DNA from 2 places in the Faecalibacillus sp. H12 genome. Region 2 is predicted to be linked to the other one. Evidence: riboswitches for the same ligand, from Rfam matches in the RefSeq annotation. Region 2 holds a riboswitch; the other holds the start of a gene.

Region 1 (8,430 bases), on a different contig from region 2:
AGGTTGAGGTAAAACAGCTTCACCAAAACCTGTCGTTATTTTTGAATCTGGACTTACGTTAGTTGGAACGTTATTACCACCTATATATTTGTCACGTGCTTTAACAGTTATTGTTGTGTTCCATTCACCAGTATTAACATTTGGAATCGTTTGGTCAGTCCATCTAATTGCTTGGGTATTATTAACTTCATCATAATACGCCATACCAACTTTGCCATTAGTTCCTGTAATTTCTATTTCACCTTGCTTAAGTTCATCATCTGTTATAACATTTCCATCATTACCTACTAGTTGGAAACGTGGATCAATTACATCAACAATATTAGCATTTTTAATATCAATATTTTGTGATATTGTTTGTTGAATTTTAGCAAAGATTACCTTTAATTCATCAACATTTGCTGCTGTAAAAGCACAATTTGTTGATGCAATATTTTCAGATAACCAATTAGATGTTTCATCATTCAACTTTAATCCAACTGTATATACCGTTATACCCGATTCTCTTAATTGTCTTGCTATTTCTTTGGAATCATTTTTATCCGTGTCTTCAGAAGGTGCCCCATCTGTAAATAAAATAACATATTGAGGAACATCTGTACGTTTAGAATTAGCTAAATTTGTTTGTGCTATACTTAAGCCTTTTTGAGGAGACGTACCACCAGCTGCATAGATACTTGCAATTGTTTGTTTTAAGCTATTTTTATTATCTCTTGCATTTACTAGATTGCTTAAATTATTTCCATAAGCATTGAATGTTGCAACACCAATTCTACTATTTTCTGAGGATTCTGCTGTTGCTGAAATAAATGCTGAAGATGCTTCTTTTAATCCAGTTAATCCACTATCCAATGTATAAATTGTTGTGTTGTTATCCATTTTATTTCCATAATAACCTGAAATCTTATCTGGTATATTTACCCAACTACTTCCGTTATAATATTTCCATGTATCATTTATATAAATCATTGGATATTTAGCATTTTTATAAGTATATGAATTACCATTAGTATGCTTATATGAAACATCTGTTAATGTATTACTATAATAATACACTTTATTAACATCTAAACTATTTTTTACATCACAGTATTTTCCAACAGTTCTAAATCCTCCATTATCTGTAGGATTGTTACTATTCCCATTGTAAAGCATACTACCTGAAATATCTAAAACCATCATAATATCAGCTACTGCTTCTTTTTGAACTACGCTTGAACTTGTAGATAAAGATTTAGCAGTAATGTTAATATCATATGTTCTTTCATCCCAATCTTTTACTTTTGCAGTCTTGTCATATTGTAAAGAGTTTTCAATAATTTCTTGAACCTTTTTATTTTCAATTTTATATTTACCATTTGTTTGTGCTACTTCTTGTTCTTGATCATCTTTAACCAAGTAGAGCTTTGCAACTGCATTATTATTGCTATCAACTGTAACTCTTACTTTCCATGTATCATCAGAAACTAAATAGCCATCTGGAGCACTTACTTCTGTTAAGGTATAGGTACCTTCTTTTAAACCACTAAAAGTAATATTTCCATCACTAGTTGATTTAACTCTACTTGCTTCTTTTGTTGAATCATTTTCTAACTTAAATACTGCATCACTTAATCCATTTCCGTTTTCATCAACCTTTTGAAGATTCAAATCAGCTTTTGGCTTTTCTATAACATCAACAACTTTTGCATTTGGAAGAGTAAATTCCATTTGACAATTAGATTCTCCAGCGCCACGTTCCATATAAAGAATTGTTAATTTATGCGTTTGATTTTTTTGCTCTTCTGTTAAACTTCCAGGAGTTAAGCCTAATTTACTCCACAAATCAACACTATCTGTAGCTGCAGCATGAATTCCACCTAAATCAATAATGACATTGGTATTATCTAAAACCACCCACATATCATCATCACCGGTAAATTTATAAGTCAAATCACCGACATAATCACCTATTGCGAATTCAACATCATATCTCATTCCAAAAAAGTAATTTGGTGTTCCTTCTGTAGAATAATCATTAAGTGGGAAGAAATTTGAACCACTTGTTGTCACTTCTTTATTATTTTGTGCTGTATCAATAACTGAAGTTAATTTATAAGTATCACCTGTTTTATGAAATTTCAAATTCATACTATCTATATAACGTCTAAGATAAGTTTCTTTTCCATTGATTGTTACTGTTTCATTACTCTTAACAAAGAATCCTGGTTCAGTATAATTAAATTTTACATTTCCATCACTATCTATACCATTCAACAATCCTTTAATTACTTTGCTGCTTCCTGTATAAGCATTAACATCATAGTCATCTTTCATCAATTCATAAGAATATGTTTCATAATTGTTTCCTGTACCTAAATCACTTCTACTTTGATATTCAATATTTTGCCATCCATTCCAATAAACACCTTTCCATGAATTTCTAGATGTACCAGATGTCAATCTTTGATTAGTATTATCTCCTAACATATTAAAAGAATAATAATTTCCATTTGATTCACCAGCTCTTACTGTGTAATCATAGAAAGAAGTATCTCCTAATACATCTGTTTCTTTGGCAGTGTAATTCACTACAACCGTTGCACTTCCAGTCCCTGTCAATTCAATATAATTTTTATTTGATACGGCATTTCCATCAACAGTTACACTACTTACATCCCAATTTATTGCTTTAGCGTAATCGTTGATTTTTGATCCATAAGATAGAGTTTTCACATCATCTGAATAGATTTTTTTGCTTCCATTATAATGTTGAATTGTAACTGTAATATCTTTTCTATCGCTACTTTTATTTTCTATTACATAACTAGAAGCAGTTGTTTGTGCTGTTGCACTTCCTGTAGTAGTACCACTTCTTTCATTAGCAGAGGCAATAATTGCACTACTAATAACTACTGCTATTGCTAGAACAAATAAACCAATTCTTCTCATACGTTTCAGCATAATTTTTACCTCCCATTTTAATATATATGTTCACCATTTTATTAAATATTCCTATAAGACGGTAAAAAGCCGCCTATTCTTTTTTTGAATTGGGCGGCCCGGCAATCATATACTTTTGTACTTAGACCCGTAACTTTGCGTCATTAGCTTTCACTAATTTTGCTATTATCCTTCACTAGAATCCTATCATAAAATCAACGCTTTTTCAATTTTTCAAAAGCCATTTTTTTTAACAAATTTTCCTAGTTTTTCACATATTTTTTATTTAATTTTATTATTCTATATCCTTATTCAATTTTTGACAACCCTACAAAACCAAACGACATTTTTTAAATCTAAACTGCACTAATATTCCTTTCTCCGTTCTATCTATTGACATATTTATTATAGAAAATATATGTTCATAAATATATAAGGGGTGTCCGTCATAGTTACAAATCTTTACTTTTTCAAACTTTTTTCGTTCCTTTTTATTATTGAGACTATGAGTATCATTCACTTATATTATATAGATTCATTCTTTGCTTGTCAATTTTATATAAAAGAAAAGTGGGATGAAATTCATCCCACACATCTGATAATTTAAAAGAAACAAATTATTCCCTTCTTTTTTCCTTTAAGAAGATAAAGATACACACTAAAGAAATAAACAATAAAATTACATAAATAACAATATTTGTATTATCTCCTGTTTTTACAGTTGTCACATTTGTTTTATAAACAACTTTTTCTTTAATTTGTTTAGAATTATATAAATTAAATGTTTGATCATCTACAAGTTGAGCATCTCCAGAAATCTTCGTTACAATACCATAATCATCTAATTTAAATTCTGTATCACTTGCTTTTACATAACCTGTTGGAGCTTCAACTTCTCTTAAGATATAAACAGTATTTACATTTAATTCTCTTAAAGTGCTAAAGGTATCCGCTGTAGAAACCCAATCACAAATAACTTTTCCAGTTTCTTTTTCAAGAATTTGTAAATGTGCTCCTGTTAAATAATTACCTTGATTATCTACTTTCGTTACGTTTAATTTAGTTACTTCATCTGCTACTCCAATAGCTTCTAAGTTCACACTTGTATCTTCATTTTCTAATAGCGCTATTGATTGTTGTGCATATAAGTTTAAACTATCCTCTTGTTTTTCTTCTTCTAAATCTTCTTTTTGACCATCATAAATTAATTGATAAGAAATTTTACCATTTTTATGACGTATCCATTTAATTGTAAATGTCTTTGTCTTATATTCATCAACTGTATGTCCATTAGGTGCAGAGATTTCTTTAAAATAATATTGATATTCAGGAACAGCTTTCATAAATGTCATATATCCTTCACTATTAGAAGTTTGTTTTTCAATAAGAATATCTGTTCCTTTTTCATTTACTTTATATAATCCATAAACAGCACCTTCCAAAGGATCTTTCGATAAATCTTTAGAACGTTTTTGAACAGTTAATGATAACGGATGATAAATATTATTAAATGTAACATCATCCACTTGTTTATCATCTAATAGATATTCTACTTCAGCTTGTAAATTATTACCGTTTCTTGAAACATCAATATTGACTTGATAAATAGATTGATCATATTCAACAAATGGATCATTATCATTTACATGTTCTTGAATATAATAAACATAATGTCCTTCTTGATTAAAATTCAATGTATTAAAATAAATATTACCTTGATCATCATTTGTTTGTGTTTCAACAACTTCATTATTACCATCCAATAAATCAAATTGATACATACCAGCAGATAAGACTTTGCCACCAACTAAATTCTTTTTAGCAACCAATTGAACATCTACTGCCGTTGGATTGATATAAGTATTTGTAATCGTAATACTACCATCTTCATTTTGAATATATTGTGTCTTATAATAATCTACTTTATCTTCTTTAACAGTATAAACGTTTAAATTTCCTTGACTATCTTTTATTGGTAAATTATCAAACGAACCACTCCATTGATTATCATTTGATAATACAATAGATTTTCCTTCTACAACTTTACCATTTTTAACTAAATGCACTGTTACAGGTTGGATGGTGTCACTATGTCCTTGATCATTCCATACCTTATTTACTTTTAATGATTTAACAGCTTGGTTTGTAAGTGATAAATCTTGTGAAGTCTCTACAACTACCGATTGATCTTTAACAACTTGATTATTTTCATTCGTTACTTTAACCGAATCAACATTCAAGCCACCTTTACCATCTTTATTTACAACAGCTTCTACATGATATTGATGATTTGTATAAGCAATACCAGCAACTTCCTTACCAGCATTCATTTCTTCAATCGTATAATGATAAGTACCCGGTTGATCAATTTCTACATCATCAAAGCTATAAGCTCCTACTGTATCATTTTTAGCAGTATCAATCATATTACTTTGTTCATTATCATTTCCTTCATATAAACCAAATCTAAACAAACCATCATCCATTATAACGGATTGCCCGGCACTGACAGTTTTAATACCACCCATCGATAATAAAGCTACTTTATATTCAAAAAGTCTATTAGTAAAGTTAAGTTTATCTTGATCAATATGTTCATTTTGACCATTCACAATATCAACTGAAATATCAAATTGTTTACTATCATTTGCTTTTACATCAACTTTTACAATATATTGAGTTGTATCATAAGTGACCTCTAAATTATCACGTACTTCACTTACACGATAATAATATATTCCTGCTTTTTGATAATGAATTGTTTTAAAATGATAATTACCATCTTGATCATTTTCAACTGTGTCACTATATCCATCTTTTTTCAAAGTCGCTCCATCTTGATCTAATTCTTCAATTTTAAACTTGAAATCACCTGCATCAAAAGCTACATCTTGTCCATCTTGATCAATAAAATTCTTATGTCCACTTAAATCAATCTTACCAGTAGCTTTAAATTCATTTTCAAATTCAATACCTTTATTTTTATCTAATTGATGTCCATCTTGGTCATATAACGTATTAGTTACTTTCAATTGATTATCTTCAAATACAGCTTTCGCTTCAACATAATAAACAGTTTCATCATATTGAATACCTGTTTTCTTTTTATCAGCTTTTTCATAAACCTTATAATAAGTTGTACCAGCTTTTCTAATATCTTGAATATCAAAAATAAATTGACCTTCTTTATTTATTGTTTCTAACTTTCTACCATTTTCCTTTTCTTTACCTTGAATACCATCAACTTCAACTAATTCAAAAGTAAACTCATCATCTACCAATTTCTTTCCTTTTAAAGACTTCGTTCCAATAATTTGTGTTTCACCACTTGCATTATATTCATTTGTAAAAATTATTTCATCATGATCAATAATTCGATAAGAAACATCATAATTACCATCTTGTTGATCACTTACAGTTACTTCTATAATATAAGCATCATTATTTTTATTATAGGTAACACCATCTTTCGTCAATCCACTATTTTCTTCATCAATTTGATAATAAAACGTATAACTATCCTTTTTAGAAAAATCTAAATCTTTATAAGAAATATTAAATTTAAATTGTCCGTTTTGATCATTTTTAACGGTTTCTTTTTCAATCGAATCTAAGATTTCTCCTTTATACAAACTTCCTTTTTCATCATTTACTCTTGTAATTTTAAACTTAAATTCTCCACCACTTAATACTTGACTTACGCCTTGATCAAGTAATACTTTCTTACCATCAATCCTTACCTTTCCTTGACCACGATAAGTATTTTTAAAATTCATTTCATCAACAGAAGTATTATCTTTAAGAATTTCTTTTGATACTTCTAAACCATCATCACCATTTTCAACACTTACATGAATGATATATTCTTGCTTGTCATAATCAATATAGGATAATTTATTATTAACTTCTTTTACAACATAATAATAATCACCTGTTTGATGATACTCATCAAAATTTATAAATGAAAAGTCTCCATTTTCATCATTTGTTGTTGTCATCAATTGCTTTTCAACAGTATATTTATTGTTATTTTTATCATAATCTATTTTAGAAATACTAAAAGTAAACATACCTTCTTCTAATTTTTTATTGATTAATTTTTTATGACCTACTACTTGAATACCTACAGCATTTTTAAAAGTTAAATTTTCTTTTTCCTCACTTGTAGGTTTTGTCATTTCATCTACATAAGAAATACTTCTAGAAACTTCTTTGATATTTCCTTGTCCATCATCTTCCGTCTTGATCTTTATTTGATAGACAATCGAATCATACGTAACATTTGACTTATGATTATTTACTTCAGAAACCGTATAATAATATGTCCCTGCTTGATTAAAATGAATCACAAATTGACCTTGACCTAAAGAACTATTTGTTACTGTTTGGCTATTACCAACGGTCTTTTTAAAGTTTTCATCCGTTTGTTGCAATTTAAACTTAAACATATTTGCTTTTAAAGTACCACCTGTTAATTGTTTATGAATAATTAACGATGTAGAACCTTCAGCTTGATACGTATTTTTAAATTGAATATCATTATTTTCAACTGTTCTTTCAACTGTGGCTGTACCATCTTTTTGATCAGTCACAACCACTTTTATTTTATAAACTTTTTGATCATAACTTACACCTTGATAAGTTCCTTGTAAAACAGGATTAACTTCTTTAATAATATAATAATGTATTTGTTTTTCGCCATAAGTTAAATCTCTATAAGAAATCTTTCCAAAGTTAAAATCACCTTGACTATCATTTGAAACTGTCTTGCTTTCACCAATTGCTGTTTGATAATCTGATTTTGTTTCTTGAAGAACAAAATTAAATTCATTTGCATTTAAATCTCTACCTTCTAATATTTTATGACCTTTAAATGTCGTAGCAGCATTTGAAGAATACGTATTTTCAAACGTAATAGAATCTACATTTTGTCCATTAATAGTCATTGTCTTACTAACAACTAATTGATCTTTCGATTCATCATATTGTACATCAACTATGATGTTATAAATTCTTTGATCATAATCAATTCCTTTTTTCTTTGTATTCTTTTCTTTTAATTGATAATAATGTTTACCAATATCGTTTTCATCATAAGAAAGATCAACTTGAATATTTCCCTTTTGATCATTTGTTACTTCTTTTTCATGTCCTTCTTTTGTTGAATATTCACTATCTTTATATTCTTGTAATCCATAAGTAAACTCATCATTTTCAAGTTTCTTACCATCTAATACTTTTTTACCAACAAGACTTAAAGAAGCATTTCCTTCAAACTTAAACTCATTACTAAACTCAATCTTTCCACCTTCAACAACAGGATCATCTGCAATTAAAGCATTATCTTGTTTTTCTACATGAATACTTACTTTAAAAGTATGGCTATCATATTGAACATGATTCTTACCATCATTTACTTCTTTAACTATGTAGTAATAATCACCTGGTTCTGTATAAGTTAAAATATCCTCGTCACTAAAAACAAATTGACCTTTTTCATTATTAGTA
Region 2 (8,430 bases):
CTTCACTGGTCATAAAACAAACTTCACCAGGTCCTAATTCTTTATATAAAGAATAGCCTAAATTGATATAAGCATGACTTTCAAACGAAGCACAGAATCCATTTTCCCCCTTACCAATATTTAATGGAGTTCTTCCTAATTTATCACGTACTAAATACAAACCATCTTTTGTCATCAACATAAAAGAAATAGAACCTTTTACTTTTCTTAAAACATTGATAATTCCATCAACATAAGTATCCTTTTGATTGATCATTGCAGCAATCAATTCAGTTTGATTCACTTCTCCCCCAGACATCTCTAGAAAATGAGTATGCCCATTATCAAAAGCATCTTGAATCAATTCTTCCATATTTGCAACTCTACCTACAGAAACAATTGCATAACTACCTAAACGACAATTGATTAAAAGAGGTTGAGGTTCATTGTCTGAAATACAACCAATCCCCATTTTTCCAGACATTTCTTTAATATCATTTTCAAACTTAGTTCTAAATGGTGAATTTGAAATATTATGAATTGCACGGTTAAAACCGTTTTCTCCATAAACTGCAATCCCACCTTTTTTTGTTCCTAAATGAGAATGATAATCAATACCAAAAAACAAATCAGTGACACAGTCTTTACGACTGACAACGCCAAACATACCACCCATATGTAATTTTCTCCTTTTTCATTTGTTCTCTAAATGCCAAAAATATGATAACATAAAACAAAATGAAGATAAAGGACATAAAAAAATGAAATTATATATAGTAAGACATGGTCAAACAGGTTATAACATTGATAATAAAGTTTGTGGCATTTCGGATGTGGAATTAACATCTTTAGGAAAGCAACAAGCTAAAATGGCCAGTGAACAATTAAAAGATATTTCATTAGATATGATTTTTGCCTCACCACTTCAAAGAGCACATGAAACTGCAAAAATCATAAATGAAAATCATCAATTAGAAATTAAAATAGATTCTAGAATTCAAGAAATCAATTTTGGCAAATTTGAAGGAATTGTTAATAATGAAGAATTTCAATATTATAAACAAAATCATGGACTCCATTATCCAGGCGGAGAATCTTTATTTCAAGTAGTCCATCGTGTGTATAGTTTTTTAGAAGAACTTGAAAATAAATATCCTGATAAAAACATTTTAGTTGTTTGTCATGGAGGTATCGTGCGTGTCATTCATAGTTATTTTAATGATATGACAAATGAAGAATTAATGACATGGTTACCCGAAAATTGTTGTATTCAAAGCTATGAAAAATAGTGACTTTGTATTGACTGAAAAGTGGAAAGTGTTATACTAATTATAGGAAAAAAGGAAAAGGAGAGTTAAATATGAACGTAGATAAAGATACTTGTATCGGATGTGGAGCATGTGCTGGTGTTTGTCCTGTAGAAGCTTTAGCATTTGATGACGAAGGAAAAATGGAATGTGACAAAGATACATGCATTGGATGTCAAGCATGTGTTGGAACTTGTCCAGTAGAAGCTATTTCAGCTGAATAATAAGATAAATTTAATAGTTATAAAGGACTTTTTATGATATATGGTTATATCAAAAAAGTCCTTTTTATTATGTTGAAAATTTTTCGGTCGAAAAAAAGCATATTTTGGTCGTAAAAGATATTTTTTGTTGAAATTATGTGATAATATTAGTTTATAAAAATTATATATTTTAAAGGCAAAACTATTGAAAAATAGTGACGCAAAGCTACAGAACTGAACCGTAAGGAAGTTGGCTGAGTTGCAGATGATGTGTACTTAGTCTTTTCTTGCGGCTTTTTTTATAATTATCATTTATCGTCAATATTTTTTTATAGTTTTGTAAAATTGGGAGGAAGAATAATGAATAGAAAGAAGAAGTTGTTTTCACTATTATTGGTGATAGCCATGATAGTAACAGCAGTTTCAACAAATGTATTTAGTGCATTTGCTGAAGAATCGGTAGATTTATCTCAATTTATTGATAAAAATCTACCAAGTGATGTAGTTGATAGAAGTTATATTAAAATTGGAGACCATCTTTTACAGCCGAATATAGAAAACAAAATACCGTATGGTTCAGCAATTTCTATCAAACTAGTATGGGGATTTATTGATAATCAGTTTCCAACAAAAGATAATAATACAATGGTTTATACTTTGCCTGATGGAATAACCATGGAAGAAGGAATTAAGGAACTAAAAGAAGGTGCGGAAACTGTAGGACATTTTGAAATAAAAGGTAATACAATTACAGTTAAATATAATGCAGGAGATCAAAGTGAATTATTTTTTAGTAAATCAAATAGACATGGTTCACTTATCATCAATGGAACTTTGAGTGATTCATTTACAAACAATCATGAAGGTGGAAAAGGGAAACTAGACTTACCAGGTGTTGGTCAATTTATCATTGATATGGATCGTGATAAATCTAACGATAAGGTAGATATTGAAAAAACAGGTGGAAAAGTTATAAGTGAGGGGGATAACCTTTCTGCAGAATTTAAATTAAAGGTTTCAGCAACTGGTCCACAAACAAACGTTGTTGTGACTGATCAAATGGATGAAAATATGACATTAGATGGAGATGTTCAATTTTACACAGATGAAGCCTGTACAATTTCTTATACTGGTACAGTTACAAATAATTTAAAAGAAACTAATAAATTTCAATATACAATTGGAAGTATGAATGATAAAGAAGTTTTATATGCTAAATATAAAGTAAAAGTAAAAAAAGATGTTTTTGCATATAATCCGGATGATTGGAATTCTAAAGTTGGAAATAACATAACTGTAAAGAGTGATACACAAACAAATGAAAAAAATTCTTATAAGAAATTAGAATATACTAAGAAAAATTGGGCAGAAAAAAAGCATAGTGTTACTGGTGATGATAGTAATAAGGTTATCAATTGGGAAGTTACGTTAAATCCTGGGGGTAATTTTGATATTGGTGGTTCTACTATTAAAGACTCGTTAGGTGATAATATTGGTGAATATATTGATGGAAGTTTTAAATGTAGTCCTTCTATTGAAGGATTAACATGGGAAAGTTTAACAACTGGAAATTTCCAAGTACCTGCTGGATGTGATAAGGAGTATAAGATGACTTACCAAACTAAATTTGGTGAAGATCCTAGTAATGCGCCAGCTATTACAAAGAGTAATACGTTCACTATTAATCCTTTTGGTAATACACAAAACACGGATTATACAGATTCATTTAAAGTAGGAAAAGAAAATTATCAATTTATTGAAAAAACTTGTCTAACAATAAGAAATTCACAAGAGGTTGCATGGCAAATAAAAATTAATGTTCCTGAAAATGGTATAAATCATTTAATTGTTAAAGATACAACGCCAGAAGGAATGAATTATAAATCATATCAAGTTAAAAGTGGATATAATGGTACACCAATATTTAGTCAAAAGGATAGAGAATTAACTTTTGACTTTGGAAAAGTAAATGAAGGAACTATTATTATACAAGTTATTACATCTCTAGATAATATTCCATCAACAACAACATCTTATGCAAATAAAGGTGAATGTTTTAATGAAACAAAGAAATTAGGGGAAAGTAATGCTAATTATGATTATAAAATTGAAACTTTTCTTGAAAAAGAAGGTTATTGGGGTAGCTCTTGTAATAAAGATGAAATGGCTTGGAAATTAATTGTAAAAAAAGTACCAACCGATGCAAAAAATGTTTTTATTGAAGATACACTTCCTGAAAATACACAGTATGTAGATAACTCATTAGATATAATTGAAAAATGGGATAGTCAAATAACAAATGAAGAGATTCTTAAGAATATTCAAGTAGAAAAAGAAAACGGAAAAGTTAAGTTTATATTTACAAATGCAGCATTAGATTATTTGAAAACAAATTCTTTAAATCTAACATATAAAGCAAGCATTATAGATGTTTCAAAAGCACTAGGAGATAAAGCCTATGACAATAAGGCGTCTTTATCTATTGATGGCAATATTTCAACAGCAACAGCTACAAGATGGTTTGGGTTATCAAAAAACGATATTTTAAAGAAAGAATATACTTATAATCAAGATACAGCACCAAATGTTAGATATAAAATTACGGTGAATGAAGGTGCAATTAAATTAAATGAGGGTAAAGATATCGAACTTGTTGATGAAATGGGAAGTGCTCTTGATTATTATATGAATAGTTTAACAATTAATGGTAATAAAGCTACGGCTAATCAAGTAAGCTATGATGAAACAAAACATGTATTAAAAATAATAATTCCTGATGAAAAGAAAGTTGTTCTTGAATATGAAGCAACTATTAATTTACCAGTAGGTGAAGATAGTAGCGCATTAAATGAAACAAATGCCTACAATAAGTGTTCTTTAAAAGGAATACCAAATCAATCTGAATTAGAGACGTATGTTTCTTTGAAAGGAAAAGTACTTGAAAGTTCAGGAGCTTCCACAGGGAATGGCGTCAGTATAAAACTTTATAAATGTGATAAAGATGATCAAACAAAAGCCTTAGAAAAAGCCAAATTTAGCTGTAGTGAAGTAACATATAATAATAATTTTGAAACAACTGCTACAAAATTAAAAGCAGAGGGCGAAACATTACCAACGGGTTATCTTACTTTTTCTGGGTTGAGTAGAAATGTTCTTTATAGAATTGTTGAAACAGAAGCACCTGATAATTATAAATTAGATGCTACACCACATTATTTTATATTTAAAGGAAATAGTGAAGAAAATTATCCTGAAGCTATTAAAGAAGGAGATAATACTTATCCTGTAACACTTATTGATAAAACACAAGCAATGCATTTTTATACAATTTCTAACGAAAAAGGAACAACAAAAGAAAATACTATTGAAATTAGTAAAATAGATGCACAGACGAAATCTGAATTGAAGAACGCACACCTAAGTATTATTAATAAAGATACAAATGAAACTGTAAAAAGTTGGATAACTGGCGAAAATAATAATCCAGGAAAAGTTAAACTAGAACCAGGAACATACGTTTTAAAAGAAACCAAAGCACCAGAGGGATATATGGTAGCTGATGATATTACGTTTGTTGTGGATAATGATGGTAATATAGTTGGCAATGATCAAAATACAATAATCATGGAAGACAAACATATCGAAAAAGGTAAACTTATTCTAACTAAAACAGTAGAAGGGAATATTTCTAAAGAAAATGCCAAAAAGATTACATTTAAAGTAATGAATCAAGAAACAAAGAAGACAGATAAATATACTTTAGATGAGTTTTCGTATGATGAAGCAAGTAAAACTTGGACAAAAGAGTTAGATGTTTTAGCTGAAGAATATACAGTTGAAGAAATAAATTCGTCAGTGGAAGGTTATACAGTAAAAACAACTTATAAAATTGATACACAAGAAATAGAAGGTAAAAAAACTGAAAGTATACAAATTGAAAATCAAGGTGAAGTAACTGTAGCCTTTAAAAATAGTTACACTCCAAAACCATATGAAGTAGCTATAAGCAAACAAGATCTAACAAATGAAAAGGAAATTGCTGGAGCAACACTTAAAATAGTAAATCAAAAAACAAAAGAAGAAGTAGCTTCATGGGTCAGTGAAAAAGATAAGACACATACTGTTTCATTACCGTTTGGTGAGTATATACTTATTGAAGAAGTAGTACCTGACGGTTATAAAAAAGCAGATGATATTTATTTTAAAGTTTCTAAAAATGGAGAAATATCTATAAAAGGTAAGGATGGTACTTATAGTAAAACAAATAAAGTCATCATGAAAGATGAGGCAAAACCTGGAAAAATAGTAATTAGTAAAAGTGTTACTGGTTCAATCAATAAAGAACAAGCTGAAAAAGTTATAAGTTTTAAAGTAACAAATAATTCAACGAAAGAAGTAAATACGTATTCATTAAAAGACTTTAATTATGATGAAAGTAATAAAAAATGGACAAAGGAATTAATACAAGTTGCAGGAGGATATAAAGTTGAAGAATTAGTAACGTCTATAAAAGGGCATAAATTATCTTTAACTCAATATCAAATAAATGAAAATGGTGAAATAAAAGAAAAGGTAACAGATAAAATAGCAGAAAAGGTTACTGTTAAAAAAGATAAAACGACATTTATTGAATTTGAAAATAATTATGATTTAAATGTGTTTGATGTTGAAATAGATAAGACAGATATTTCTGGTACAAAAGAAGTAGATGGTGCGAAGTTAAAAGTAATTGATGAAGAAGGTAATCTAGTAGAAAGATGGATTTCTGGTCAAGATGATGAAAAAACGCATAAATTAAAATTATCTCCTGGGAAATATACTCTTATTGAAGAAGAAGCTCCTTATGGTTATAGAGTGGCGGATCCTATTGATTTTACAGTGAATGAAAATGGTAAGATTGAAGGCATGAGTGAAAATAAAATCACTATGAAAGATGAAAAAACACAAGCTAAATTAATTCTTACTAAAACAATAGAAGGGGATATTCCCAAAAAAGATGCACAAAAGATTACTTTTAAAGTAACAAATCAAAAAACAAACAAAGTAGATAAATATACTTTAGATGATTTTTCTTATGATGAAGTAAAAAAAATTTGGACGAAAGAATTGGATGTTTTAGCTGGAGAATATACAGTTGAAGAAACAAATTCATCAATAGAAGGTTATACAGTTAAAACCACTTATATAATAAACGGACAAGAAGTAGAAGATCAAAAAACAGAAAGTATACAAATTGAAGATCAAGGTGAAGGAAATGTAGCTTTTAAAAATAGTTATACTCCAAAATTATATGAAGTCTCTATTCGTAAACAAGATATCTTAAATAATGAAGATATTGAGGGCGCTAGTTTACAAATCCAAAATAAGGATACAGGTGAAATTATTAGTATAGATTCATCAAAGGATGGACAAAAGGTTAATCTTGGATATGGAAATTATATTTTAACTGAAATAACTGCACCTGATGGTTATAAAATTGCGAATCCTATCGAATTTGTGGTTACAAAAGATGGAAAAGTAAAAATCAATGATAAAGTGGTCAATGAAGTTATCATGAAAGATCAACCTATAGGTAAATTGGTTATTACTAAAACAATTCAAGGAAATTTATCAAAGGAACAAATTGGTGATTCAATAAAGTTTGAAGTAACACAAAATGATACACAAAAATCTCATATATATTCATTAAATGATTTTATTTATGATGGAAATCGTTGGATTCTAGAATTAGAAGAAAATACAGGAGGTTATACTGTCAAAGAACTTGTTGATGATATACATGGTTATACCCTTGTAAAAACAATCTACATGATAGGAAATGAAGTAAATGAAGGTAAAAGTGTAGATATTGATGTAGAAAAAGGAACTGCAGCAACAGTAGCTTTTGAAAATACTTATGAATTAACAACTTATGATGTAAAAGTTGATAAAGTAGACAAAGAAAATGATGAAAAAATAGCAGGTGCAGAGCTTAAAGTTATTAATCAAGCAAATGAAGAAATTGCTCACTGGATAACGGATGGTAAAAATTCTTATAATTTAAAATTAGTACCTGGAACTTATACATTAATTGAAGTAAACGTACCAAAAGGTTATGAAATAGCTAAGCCAATAACATTTGTTGTTGGGGAAGATGGTAAAGTTGTTGACTATCAAAACAATAAGATTATTATGAAAGATAAAGCTAAACCAGGTAAACTTGTGATTGCTAAAATTATAAAAGGTAATATTTCAAAAGAACAAGCAGAAAAATCTGTAAAATTTGAAGTCATAGACAAAGATACACAAGATAAAAAGGTCTATTCATTAAATGATTTTGAGTATGATGAAAATAGTGGAAAGTGGATGTTAGAGTTAACAAAAGTTGCTGGTAAATATACAGTCAAAGAGCTTACTGATGATGTTCAAGGATACAAGCTTACTCATATAGTATCTATCATAGATGGAAAAGAAAAAGGTGATGTAGCAGCAAATCTCAATGTAGAAAAAGATGAAACAACAACTATTGAATATACAAATAATTATGAAGAAAACAAAATAGAAACTAAAGAAAATAAATCTGATCAAACTCCAAAGCAAGAATCTAAAAAAGCTAAAACGGGTGATGATACACAAATTTTAGAAAATCTTATGTTATTGATATCTTCATTGGGTGGAATTTTATTTGGACTTAGATTTTATAGAAGAAAAAATGAGTTTTAATTTTTAGAAGAAATACGGTAATGATTTATCGTATTTTTTTTATTTTAAATGTGTTAAAATAGTGCAGGAGGTTTTTTATGAAGACAACAATACATACATTAAAAAAAGAATACAAAGATAATCAAACTTACTTAAATGAAAAACAAAAGCTTTTTCAAAATTTGACATATCATATGATAGAAAAAGAACTTCATCATAATGATATTGATATAAATTATGAAGAAGTTTTAAATTACTAT

The links. A riboswitch is a leader RNA that binds a small molecule or an ion and turns the genes downstream of it on or off. The one in region 2 is predicted to bind cyclic di-GMP.
Region 1: another riboswitch for cyclic di-GMP. It lies ahead of HUU89_RS11975 (SpaA isopeptide-forming pilin-related protein); the one in region 2 lies ahead of HUU89_RS09295 (collagen binding domain-containing protein).

Annotation. Positions count from the first base shown of each region.
Region 1 covers NZ_JABWDK010000026.1:10,421-18,850, reverse strand. Annotated here, with positions in the region: gene HUU89_RS11975 (SpaA isopeptide-forming pilin-related protein) at 1-2,943, opposite strand, end outside; cyclic di-GMP riboswitch class I at 3,033-3,117, opposite strand; gene HUU89_RS11970 (Spy0128 family protein) at 3,540-8,430, opposite strand, start outside.
Region 2 covers NZ_JABWDK010000013.1:2,914-11,343, reverse strand. Annotated here, with positions in the region: gene HUU89_RS09310 (amidophosphoribosyltransferase) at 1-655, opposite strand, end outside; gene HUU89_RS09305 (histidine phosphatase family protein) at 741-1,268, shown strand; gene HUU89_RS09300 (4Fe-4S binding protein) at 1,340-1,510, shown strand; cyclic di-GMP riboswitch class I at 1,675-1,756, shown strand; gene HUU89_RS09295 (collagen binding domain-containing protein) at 1,850-8,191, shown strand; gene HUU89_RS09290 (hypothetical protein) at 8,269-8,430, shown strand, end outside.